DNA from 2 places in the Pseudoalteromonas sp. G5_S1_54_S4 genome. Region 1 is predicted to be linked to the other one. Evidence: riboswitches for the same ligand, from Rfam matches in the RefSeq annotation. Region 1 holds a riboswitch; the other holds the start of a gene.
What was found. A riboswitch is a leader RNA that binds a small molecule or an ion and turns the genes downstream of it on or off. The one in region 1 is predicted to bind cobalamin.

Region 1 (6,001 bases):
GCGAGTTCCAGGCTGGGGTGGCAGTGGTGGTGTAGCCATTGTTGGTATGGCGGATTGGGATAAACGCAAACGTTCAACCTGGGAAGTCATGGATGAAATAAGCGGTAAAATGCAAGAGGTCACCGATATACGTGCTTTTGCTATTATGCGCCGTGGTATTGGCGGAGGTGGTTCATCTCGCCCTATTGAATTTGTTTTACAAGGTAATGATTATGCTCAGCTAGCTGATTGGCGCGATAGAATTATTAAACGAGCAGAGAAAAACCCTGGGTTAGTGCGCATTGATCATGATTATAAAGAAACCTTCCCACAATTTTTAGTCAGTATTGATAAAAATAAAGCCGCTGATTTAGGCGTATCAGTCTCGGATGTGGGACGTACACTTGAAACCATGCTTGGCCAACGCCGTGTAACCACTTTTATTGACCGCGGTGAAGAGTACGATGTAATTTTAAAGGGAACTAAAGAAGACTTTGCAAACCCTACTGATATTTCAAATATTTACCTTAAATCTCGCAGCAATGAATTGGTGCCACTCGACAGCCTTATAAGCTTGAAAGAAGAAGCCACCGCCTCGCGTTTAAACCGCTATAACCGTATGCGTGCAATTACTCTAAGTGCCAACTTAGCTGATGGCTATACGCTAGAACAAGCACTAAACTTTTTAAACAATATTGCCGCAGAAGAAAACGACATTGATGGCGCCATTGATTACAAAGGTGAGTCACAATTGTTTTATGAAGGTGCCTCAGCCATGACCTACGTGTTTGTGCTGGCATTGACCGTGACCTTTTTAGTGCTCGCTGCTCAGTTTGAAAGCTTTATGCATCCGCTTGTTATTATGCTCACCGTTCCACTTGGGCTAATGGGTGCTATGTTTGGCCTGTGGAGTATGGGCTTAACACTCAATATATACAGCCAAATCGGTATTGTGATGCTCATCGGGTTAAGCGCTAAAAACGGTATTCTGATTGTTGAATTTACCAATCAGTTACGTGATAAAGGGTTGGAATTTAGTGAAGCTATTTTACAAGCCGCTACCCAGCGTTTACGTCCTATTATAATGACCTCCCTGACTACAGTTATGAGTGCAGTACCTTTGGTACTCGCCTCAGGGCCTGGCTCGGAAAGTAGAATGGTAATTGGTGTGGTGGTATTTACCGGCGTAACGGTTGCCACCATACTGACTCTGTTTGTGGTGCCAGCTGCCTATTATGCACTAGCGCGAAATACACAATCACCAGAGTTTTTACAGCAAAAGCTAGATAAACAAGCAGCTGAAAAACCACTTAAAGAGATCTAAGTCACTCTGAGCGTCGTAATTAGCAGTTACGGCGCTATTTTGGTGCATATAACCATATAATTGAGGAAGTACTTATGAGTTCAACCACACAGGTAGCAACACTCGGCGGCGGCTGTTTTTGGTGTATTGATGCGGCATTTAGGCGTGTTAAAGGTGTACTCAGTGTTTGTTCTGGTTACACGGGCGGGCACACTGATAACCCAACCTACAAAGCCATTTGCACTGGCAACAGCGGACATGCCGAAGTGGTTAAGGTTGAATTTGATTCTAGTGTGATAAGCTTTGAAACCTTACTCGCAATGTTTTTTACCTTGCATGATGCCACCCAGTTAAATCGCCAAGGTAACGATATAGGTACTCAATACCGCAGCGTTGTGTATTACCATGATCAGCAACAACAATTGCAAACACAGGCCGTTATTGCAGAGCTGCAAAGTCATGTTAGCGAACCTATAGTGACTGAGGTGAGCCCAGCAACCACTTTTTACCCCGCAGAGCACTACCATCAGGACTATTTCAATGAAAATCCTGAGCAGGGCTATTGCAGTATTTTAATTGCACCCAAATTACATAAGTTTGAAACCGAATTTAGCGAGTTTTTATCGGAATAAAGTGCTTTTAATAAATAGCCCAGCAATAAGCTGGGCTATTTGTTCCTTGGCAACTAGGATAAGTGACTAAAACTGATAATTTGCCCCCACAAAGAAAGTTCTTCCTGCGCTGTTATAACCTAATAGCTCACCACTGGCAGCAAACCCTGTTGCTGCAGTAAAATATTCCTTATCAGTAATATTTTCTATTCGAGCAGCTAACGACAAATTATCGAGCAACTGGTAATTGGCTGCTAAATTAAATACCGTATAGTCAGCGAGTTCAGAATCATAATACGCAATTGATGGACGCGATGAGCGATACTGCATATCTAAACTAGCATCAAAATCGCCCCATGACTTAGCGAGTTGATAATTAAACGACTCTGAAGGCCTGCGTGGTAAATCTGTATTCGTCTTTTCATCTGTAGCATCTAAAAAACTAACATTAACAGAGTGTTCAAAGCCTAACGCTGAAAACTCAGCCGATAATTCTATCCCCTGCATAGATACTTTATCTATGTTAGTTGCAATATATTTACCTGAGTCTGCATCATAATTATTACTAATCAAATTATTGATACGGTTATCGAAAATAGCAATATCATAACGGCCCCATTGGGTTTCTAAAGTTATACCAAGCTCATTATTTAAGGCTTCTTCAGGTTTAATATTATTGTTTGGTAAATAGTACGGGCTGTTAGTCACAAACGCATTAATTAACGAAGGAGCTCTAAATGCAGTACCGTGATTTAAACGTAGTGTTACATAGTTATTTGCTTTGTAACCAAGTCCTGTACTGTAAGTGTTTGCACGGCCATGGAAGTCATAATCATCGGTTCTAACAACCGCATTTGCTAACCATTTGTTATGGCTATAAAACGCGCCTATAAACAACGCCTTATTATCGCGTTTTTCTTCTGATGACGTTGCTGACGAGTTTGATAAATCCTCAGATAAATAATTAAAGCCACCCGATAGTTCAAGTTCTTCAGTAAGGGTATAAAGCCCTCGATATTCAAACTCAACACGCTCTGTGCTATACACTTGCTGCACATCGGTACCTGTTTGGGTATTTTCTTCTTGCGAAACGCTCACCGAAGTACTTTGGCTATATATATCTGAGGCTTTGTTCCAGCCTAGCTTAGCGGTGTAATTTTCAAAGTCGTAGGCATCGTTACCCCATGCATTATCATATTGTGCTTCGCCTTCACTATACTGAGATTGCAGGCTCAATTGGCCTAGTTCAGCAAGCTCATAAGCTAAATTAAAGCCAATGTTTTTATTTTTGTAGCCATCATCATCATGATCTTTTGTGTACTCAGCCGCTGGATCTTTGCCAGTAACATCAAAACCATCTGTCTCTTCGTAGCCTAAATTATAATTAAAGCTAAGCGCCTCTTTTACAAGCCCACCAGCAAGCTGATAATTACTGTAGCTATGGCTGCCTAAAGTAGCCGAAAGCGAGTTATTTGAGGCTTTACGGGTGATAATATTAATTACTCCGGCTACCGCATCAGAGCCATAAATAGCAGCTCTTGCCCCTTTAATAAGCTCAACACGCTCGATACTGTTAACTGGAATATTCGTCAGCGATACACTACCTGAACTTGCATCGCTCACTCTTACGCCATCAACCAATACTAAGGTATATTTAGCGCTGGCCCCGCGAACAAATATATCTGCCTTTTGACCTAACCCACCATTACGAACAATATCTATCCCAGCTATGGTATTTAATATTGCTGGTAAATCTCGGTAATTCGCTTTTTCAATATCAGCGCGCTCGATAACTGCAACACTTGCTAATACATCATTTATAGGTTGTTCAAATTTATTCGCAGTAACGGTTATTTTTTCAATGGTTTGTTCTGCAGCAGATACAGAAATAGAGAGTACAGCCGAAATGGCCACACCCAGTGCGGTTTTATTTAACATCATGTCCCCTATCTTTGCCCACCGCAAAGATGTTAGTAAGTAAGATTAAATCAAGGCCGGTCTCCGGACTCAGTTACCATAATTTAATACAGCATAACTTTACCGTTGCGGGGGCAGTGTTGGGATTGACTTCATCAATGAAAACGCACCAACTTCCCGATTATCCTACTAAAAAAATCACACCATTGAAGTGTTTAGTAAGCACCTTGAAAATAGACTGCTATTGTTATCTGTTTACTAAAAAAAGTCAACGGACGTCTAAACATCTACAAATCCAAAGGTTCAAGATTCAGGATACGGGGTTCGGGGTTCGGAGTTCGGAGTTCGGAGTTCGGAGTTCGGAGTTCGGAGTTCGGAGTTCGGAGTTCGGAGTTCGATAATTATCATAGATCCAAAAATAAATAGCCAAACAATATAACGTGTTTGGCTAAATACATGTTGCTTTGAGCTCAGCGCCTATAGTGCCTAGCTCGAAACAATAAATTAATCGCGGAAGTTTTTAAACTGAAATGGTTGACCTAAATCAGCAGTGCGTACAACTTGCATAGCCGCTTGTAAGTCATCACGCTTTTTACCTGTTACGCGAACTTCTTCACCTTGAATGGCCGCTTGTACTTTTACTTTAGAGTCTTTGATGGCTTTTACTACTTTTTTAGCCATGTCTTTTTCGATACCCTGTTTAAGTGCAACGTTACGAAAAACATTTTTGCCCGCACGAGAAATATCTTGTAGCTCTAAGCTTGCAACATCCATCCCACGTTTAGAGATTTTACTCGCTAAAATATCAAATAACTGCATTACCTGAGCATCTGCTTCAGCTTTTAATTTAATTGTTTTATCGTTTAGCTCTATTGATGCATCAACGCCTCTAAAGTCAAATCGCGTTTCTAGTTCACGGTTGGCGTTATCAACCGCATTTTTTGCTTCGTTCATTTCTACTTCAGATACAATATCAAATGAAGGCATAGCGTTCTCCTAACTATCTAATCTTAATTTTATGCCGCAATTATAACGTTAAAATGATAAATCTTTACATTTTTCTGCATTTTGTTCAGGTGCGATACTAAATTAGTTTGATATACTGAGGCTTCTTTTTTATACGATTTTAGGAATTTTCGTGACAAGGCGTGTTTACCAAGCAATTTTTTTAATTAGTATTGTTGCGTTTACCTTCTTATTTGCTAAAGAGGTAAAGGGCGCGGCAAACTTATTTCCGCATGTTGATAAAGCAGCGCATTTTGGTATCTTCTTTTTACTTGCCATTATTATGGATAAAGCGTTTAAACTCCCATTATATGCACAAATACTATTACTCGCTGGTTACGGTGCGGCAATAGAGATTATGCAAGATAGCCTTCCTTACAGACAAGCATCACTGGCCGATTTTGTTGCCGATTTTATTGGTGCAGCGAGCTACTTTTTAGCTAAAGCCCTGTTAACACTGCGTAAAAAGAAGCATTATGGCTAACATACTTGTTGTAGGTGATGGCGCTATTGGCTTGTTATTTAGCCATTTTTTAGCCAAGCATCACGCTATATATATACTTACTCGAAAAGGCACAGTTAATACTCGCTTTTACAGCCACAGTAACGCTGCGTCTGAAAAAATTAACGCCACTTTTATCTCACAAGAGCAGTTATCTCAAACTCCTGAATTTGATATTGTTTTATTCACGGTAAAAGCGTTTGCAGTGCAACAAGCCTATGCTCAAGTAAAACCTTATCTAGGCAATAATACCCATATTATACTGAGTCATAATGGCATGGGTAATGTTGAACAATTAAATGAACAACTAACAAAGCAGCAGTCGTTGTACTTTTTAACCACCAGCATAGCTGGATTTAAGTCAAACCCTAATATTGTGCAGCATACCGGAAACGGGCAAAGTGTATTAGGGGGCTGTAATCAACTAGCTATTCAAAATATTCAACAGCTTAGTGAGCAATTACACACCATTCCACAGTTAATTGTCAGTAACAATATTGAACAACTACGGTTTGAAAAGCTACTGGTTAATATTGCAATAAATCCATTAACCGCTCTGTACAATATAAAAAATGGCCAGTTGCGTGCGCCACAGTTTAATAGCTCAATTATTAATTTATTAACAGAGGCGTGCCATATTGCGACCGCGCTTAAACTTAATATTAAGCTTATCGATGCTCTCGA
Region 2 (6,001 bases), on a different contig from region 1:
AACTCATGGCTATTAAGCTCAATAAATAATCGAAAACTTTCTAGTCGTTTTAGCGCTTCTTGTTTGGTCAGTTCAGTAAAAAATACCGCGAATTCTTCTCCGCCTAAACGGGCAACCAATTGGTTTTCAAAATATTTATTAAAGCATATCGCAAGCCCTTTAAGAACTTCATCTCCGGCATCATGGCCATAGGTATCATTAATAGCTTTAAAATGGTCAATATCAAGCATAGCTAACATGGCTGGTGCTTTTGCTTTTTTAAACTGCTTTAATGACTTATTAGCCTCTTCAAAAAAGTAACGGCGATTAGGGAGTTTAGTTAAATAGTCAGTATTGGCTTGGCGCTTTATAGTTTCGATATGCTCTAGCATATCGACGTTTTGGCTTAACCTGCAGTAAAATTCTTCACTATTAAAAGGTTTATACAAGTAGTCATTTGCCCCATTTTTTAAAAATAAGGCAGACAAATTAGACGATGTAGCGCCTGAGATACCAATAATGGCTTTTTCTTCATTACTATAAATGCGCCTAATTTCATTACACAGTTCAATACCGCCCATATTAGGCATTTCTTTATCTATGATAATCACAGAGATGTCAGGGGTATTTTCAAGCTCTTTAAGTGCCTCTAGGCCATCGGCTGCTTGTAATATTTGGTATTTATGACGCGTTAATAAATTACAAATATATTGGCGTGTAGACGCTGAGTCATCAACAACCAGTACTTTAACTTGCTTATTGCGAGGTAGGCGATAAAGCTGCTTTTCTAAATATTCGTAAGCTTGTTTATTGCCTTTGATAATGTAATCAATAATAGGGTACTTTTCGACGGTGTCGCGAGTTTGATTATCGATATTGCCAGTCATAACAATGGTAGGGATATCTGCTGCAATCGTGCAGGGAACCGCTTCCCCTTTCGGGGCATCAGGCAATATAAAATCAACGACTGCGCAAAAATAAGCATGTTTACTTATTAGCTCTTTAGTCTCAGCCAGCGACTGGGCAATATCAACTTCATAGCCAATTTTTTGCGCGATATGCTTTTGCACTCGCGCAATAGTGGGGGTGTCTTCAACAATAAGTATTCTGTGCGTCACGTGGCAGCCTGTTTAAATTTTGCAAAAGTGTTTGCTTATACAAGTTGTAACTGCTAAAACGCCAAAAAGCAACTATTGTAGTGACTTATAGATTGTCTGCCTCAGAATAATAATCTTGGCTTATTGGTGTTGGCCCTGAAATTTTTGAGCGTCCAAATAATGTATGGAATTTTGTTTTGCAGGTTGTTAACTTTAAATATTTAACCCATGCTCGTTCAATTGGGTTACTTGGCTCTATTGCGCCACTAACCGCATTTACAAATTGTTGCTGATGTTCGTTTTGTGGCTCAACTGTTTTGTTATACAGGCTTTTTAAAACAACACCATGCTGCTCTAAAATACTTGCCTCTAACAGGGTAAAGTGTCCGCTGCGGCTAAATCCGCGTGGAAAATTTTGGTCATCATAAAATTGACGTTGACTTACGAATGCTTGACGAAGTAGTGAAATATCATTGCTCATAGCTGTACCCTCATACCAATTATTAGCTGGAGTATGGGACATAATCGCTATTTTTTTAAACAAAAAATTTTTATCGTGAGGATAAAAAATTGGACATAGATTTATTAAAAACATTTGTTGAAGTGGTGCGTACTCGCCATTTTGGTAAAGCGGCAGAAAACCTATACATAACGCAGTCTGCGGTGAGTTTTAGAATTCGCCAACTAGAGCAGGGCTTAGGCGTAAATTTATTTATTCGTCAGCGTAATAATATTCAACTCACGGCCCCAGGTGAGCGTTTGTTACCGCATGCGCAAATGATTATTACTGGGATGCAAAGAGCCAAAGTGGATGTTGCACTTGCAGATAATATGCATAAGCAAATTAGCTTAGCTGGTACGCCTAATATTTGGGATGCATTTTTACAGTTTGGTATTACAAATATTGTATCGGCGATGCCTGGTGTATCGCTGGTGGCAGAAGTGAAAGCGCAACAAGAAAGCACTCGCTTATTGTTGGAGCGTACGCTTGATTTAGCTATTTTGTTTGATCCCCCTAAAGTTGATGAACTTGTGGTTGAACGTATTTGTGAACTGCCTATTATTCCGGTGAGTGGTTACGATACGGCAACCAGTGATAACTTTTTTGATAATCAATATGTGTATGTTGATTGGGGAACCACGTTTTCTCTTTGGCATGCGCGTCAGTTTACCGGTAAAACACCGCCTTATTTTAGAACCAGTACAGGGCGTATTGCGCTTGATTTAATACTGCAATGTGGCGGCAGTGCGTTTATTCCACAGGTATTAGTTAAAGATCATTTAGAAAAAGGCGAACTTTTTCATGTAAAAGGGGTAGAAAATACCTCAAGAGATGTATTTGTTGCCTATCATAGAGATAACGAACAGAAAGAGCTGATAGAAACCTTGGTTAATTTGTTAACGCAAATGACACCGAGTTTATTGAAACAAAGTAAGTAGTCGGTAGGCAGTTTATTTTACATGTTATTTTGATTTCAGATTTAATGCAGTTTTATTAATTTAAAAAGACAAAAATGTGTCCTTTGTAATATTTTTGTCATTTAGTGGTGACACACTGCTGCTGTTTTAAAAATTAGTCTTTTGTGATTATCGAGGAAATAACATGAAATTTGCAAAATCGAGCTTATGCTTAGCCCTACTTAGTGGTTTATCTTTTAATACACTTGCAGAGGTAGATATTTACGGTAAAGCAAATGTAACCGTTCAATCATCTGACGATGGTGAAGGATCGTTTACTGAAATTAAAAGTAATGCATCTCGTTTCGGACTTAAAGGGTCTGAAAAAATTTCAGACGGTTTAGAAGCGGTTTATAAGTTTGAATTTCAGGTCGATGTGTCTGATGCCGATTCTAAAGGTGATGACGACAATATTTCAGCGCGTAATCAATATGTGGGCTTTAAAGGCGGATTTGGTCAGGTTGTGATAGGCCGAAATGATACCGCGCTTAAGCAAGCGCAGGGGAAGCTAGATCTTTTCAACGATCTTGAAGAAGGTGATATAAAAAATACCTTTAAAGGTGAAAATCGTTTAGGTAACTCAGTATCTTATGCTTCAAACTCATATGAAGGTTTTAAAGTATTAGCGTCATTTATTGCAGAAGACGACGTAGATGCCAAAAATGGCTACTCAGTGGCGTTAACTTACGGTGATGCAGGCCTTAAAAAGAGCGCAGTATATGCTGCCATTGCTGCTGATAGCGAAGTCAATGGTTACGATGTAGTGCGTGCAACAGTTCAAGGTAAAATTGAAGATTTTAGACTTGGCGCAATGTACCAAACACAAGAAAAAGTAGATGGCAGCGCTGAGGCTGACGGTTACTTAGTGAATGCAGCTTACCTTATGGGTAGCAACACTTTCAAAGTGCAATACCAAACAATGGATTTTGATGACAGCGATGATAAAAGCGCGATATCGGTAGGTGTTGACCATAAACTAAACAAAAACCTTAAAGTATTTGGTTTTTACTCAAGCTTTGATATGGACAGCAATGTTGACCAAGATTACCTAGGTTTAGGTATGGAATATAAGTTTTAACTAAACCTTAGTTAAAACACTCCCTTTTAACCGCACTCAGTTGAGTGCGGTTTTTTTTGCTTTAAATTATTTACTTATCTGCGCATAATAGCCAAGCATTTGGAATGAGGTGAAACTCCTCAACTATACCCGTAACTGTAATCAGTTTTACTGTAAGTCAGATACAAGTGCCTTAAAACTTCATATAACGAGCGGGTTAACTCATTTTCTTTTTGGTACTTGTGGTACTGAGTGTGGGTTTTCCCTGCCTAGGATAATTTTTTGCACACTCAAACCGCTAAAAAAACTGCACTTCTAACCGTTAATAATGTCTCTTGGCGAGTGGGTAACACCTTAATCCTTGAGCATATTAATTTGAGTATTGAGCGTGGCAAGTTTGTTGGCTTAATTGGTCCTAATGGTGCGGGAAAATCGAGTTTACTGCGTTGCTTGTATCGATTTAATCAGCCGTCAGCGGGAGAGGTTAAATTTAATAACACCGATATTTGGCAGCTAAAAAGCGAAGACTATGCCAAGCAAGTTGCGGTAGTGCTACAAGAAACACCGTCGCAATTTAATCTCTCGTTATTCGATGTTGTAGCTCTAGGGCTTACCCCGTATAAAACGCTATTTAGCTCGACCACCCAAGCAGATAAACAAAAAATAGCTCAGGCTATTAGTCATGTGGGGCTTGAATCTCATAGTACTCAATTATTTGATTCGCTATCTGGCGGTGAAAAGCAACGAGCCTTTATTGCCCGCGCTATTGTGCAGCAACCGCAACTTCTTATTATGGATGAACCAACTAGTCACCTTGATGTGAAATATCAAATTCAACTGATGGAGCTGGCTAAATCTTTAGGTATTACGGTATTTGCGTCATTTCATGACTTAAATTTAGCTGCTGCTATGTGTGATGAGTTAGTGGTTATTAAAAATGGAAAAGTTGTTGATGCAGGTAAGCCAAATAAAGTGGTCACTGAGCAGATGCTGGATGAGGTGTTTGGCGTTTGTGCACAAGTGAGCACTCACCCTCAATCAGCAGCTTCGGGTGAGGCTATTCCTCATATTACTTATTATTATGGATACCAATAATATGACGGTTTTTTCTAACCATACCGTTGCATTAATCGTTGCGCTACTATGCGCACTATTAAGTTTATTTATTGCACTGAGTTTTGGTGCGGTACCTACGTCGCTAGCAGATGTATATCAAAGCTTAACCTTTTCAAACGAGGCTTCATTTACCAGCCGTATTATTATTGAATTAAGAATGCCACGTACTTTGCTGGCTTTTTTAGCCGGTAGTGGCTTAGCGATTGCAGGTTTAATACTACAAACAGTCACCCGTAATCCCTTAGCTGATCCTTATTTATTTGGTATTTCGTCTGGTGCTTCATTAGGGGTGGTTATATTAATGTCCTTGGTAGGAGCTGGGGCGGGTATTGCACTATCTGGGGCGGCATTAACCGGCAGTTTAGTTGCGATGGGGTTATTAATTTTAATTGCAGGTAGCCAGCGCAACGCTCAAGTTGAGTCGATGTTATTGGCAGGGGTGGCCTTATCATTTTTATTTAGTGCTTTTACTAGTTTGTTACTTTATTGGAGCGATCCACAAGCAGTCGCGGCTATTTTATTTTGGACTTTAGGTAGTTTTGCTAGAGCACAGTGGCAGTCGCTGCTGTTACCTGCCTTAGTCATTATGGCATGTACAATAATCATGTTGGGTTTTAGGCGCCAGCTTAATGCGATGTTGTTAGGCGATGAAAGCGCGACAACGCTTGGTGTTAGGGTGCATCGCTTTAGAATTTTAATGCTTATTTTAAGCTCGTTGATCACGGCCGTATTGGTTGCTAACTGTGGCGGAATTGGCTTTGTTGGCTTAATGGTGCCGCACATAGTGCGCTTTTTTATCTCTCAAGGTAGCCGTGTTGGGTTATTAATGACCGGATTAGTCGGGGGCATATTTATGGTATGGGTCGATGTGCTTGCTCGCTCACTATTAAGTAATCAAGAGTTGCCAATCGGGGTGATCACGGCGGCTATCGGCAGTCTATTCTTTTTAAGTATATTGTATTTTCGTAAGCGCCAGCTGGTGGTTCAATAATGAAAACACTAATGGTACAAGGCACTACCTCAGATGCGGGTAAAAGTACCCTGGTTGCAGCACTTTGCAGAGTGTTTGCTAATCAAGGTGTTAATGTTGCGCCGTTTAAACCGCAAAATATGGCGCTTAATAGTGCCGTAACTCATGATGGCGGTGAAATTGGTAGAGCACAAGCATTACAAGCCGTTGCGGCAAAAGTTGCACCTGAAATAGACTTTAACCCGATATTACTCAAACCCAATAGTGATACCGGCGCGCAAGTTATTATTCATGGTAGGGCTATTAGTAATATGGAAGCCGACT

Region 2: linked by a shared signal. The riboswitch ahead of ACTRWE_RS02625 (ABC transporter ATP-binding protein) and the one ahead of ACTRWE_RS04240 (TonB-dependent receptor domain-containing protein) in region 1 are both predicted to bind cobalamin.

The regions. Positions count from the first base shown of each region.
Region 1 covers NZ_JBQKUL010000006.1:76,024-82,024, forward strand. Annotated here, with positions in the region: gene ACTRWE_RS04230 (efflux RND transporter permease subunit) at 1-1,303, shown strand, start outside; gene msrA (peptide-methionine (S)-S-oxide reductase MsrA) at 1,378-1,914, shown strand; gene ACTRWE_RS04240 (TonB-dependent receptor domain-containing protein) at 1,981-3,831, opposite strand; cobalamin riboswitch at 3,869-4,034, opposite strand; gene ACTRWE_RS04245 (YajQ family cyclic di-GMP-binding protein) at 4,315-4,797, opposite strand; gene ACTRWE_RS04250 (VanZ family protein) at 4,949-5,299, shown strand; gene ACTRWE_RS04255 (ketopantoate reductase family protein) at 5,292-6,001, shown strand, end outside.
Region 2 covers NZ_JBQKUL010000004.1:3,288-9,288, reverse strand. Annotated here, with positions in the region: gene ACTRWE_RS02645 (GGDEF domain-containing response regulator) at 1-1,097, opposite strand, end outside; gene ACTRWE_RS02640 (MaoP family protein) at 1,183-1,557, opposite strand; gene ACTRWE_RS02635 (LysR family transcriptional regulator) at 1,647-2,516, shown strand; gene ACTRWE_RS02630 (porin) at 2,680-3,612, shown strand; cobalamin riboswitch at 3,662-3,799, shown strand; gene ACTRWE_RS02625 (ABC transporter ATP-binding protein) at 3,874-4,686, shown strand; gene ACTRWE_RS02620 (FecCD family ABC transporter permease) at 4,688-5,698, shown strand; gene ACTRWE_RS02615 (cobyric acid synthase) at 5,698-6,001, shown strand, end outside.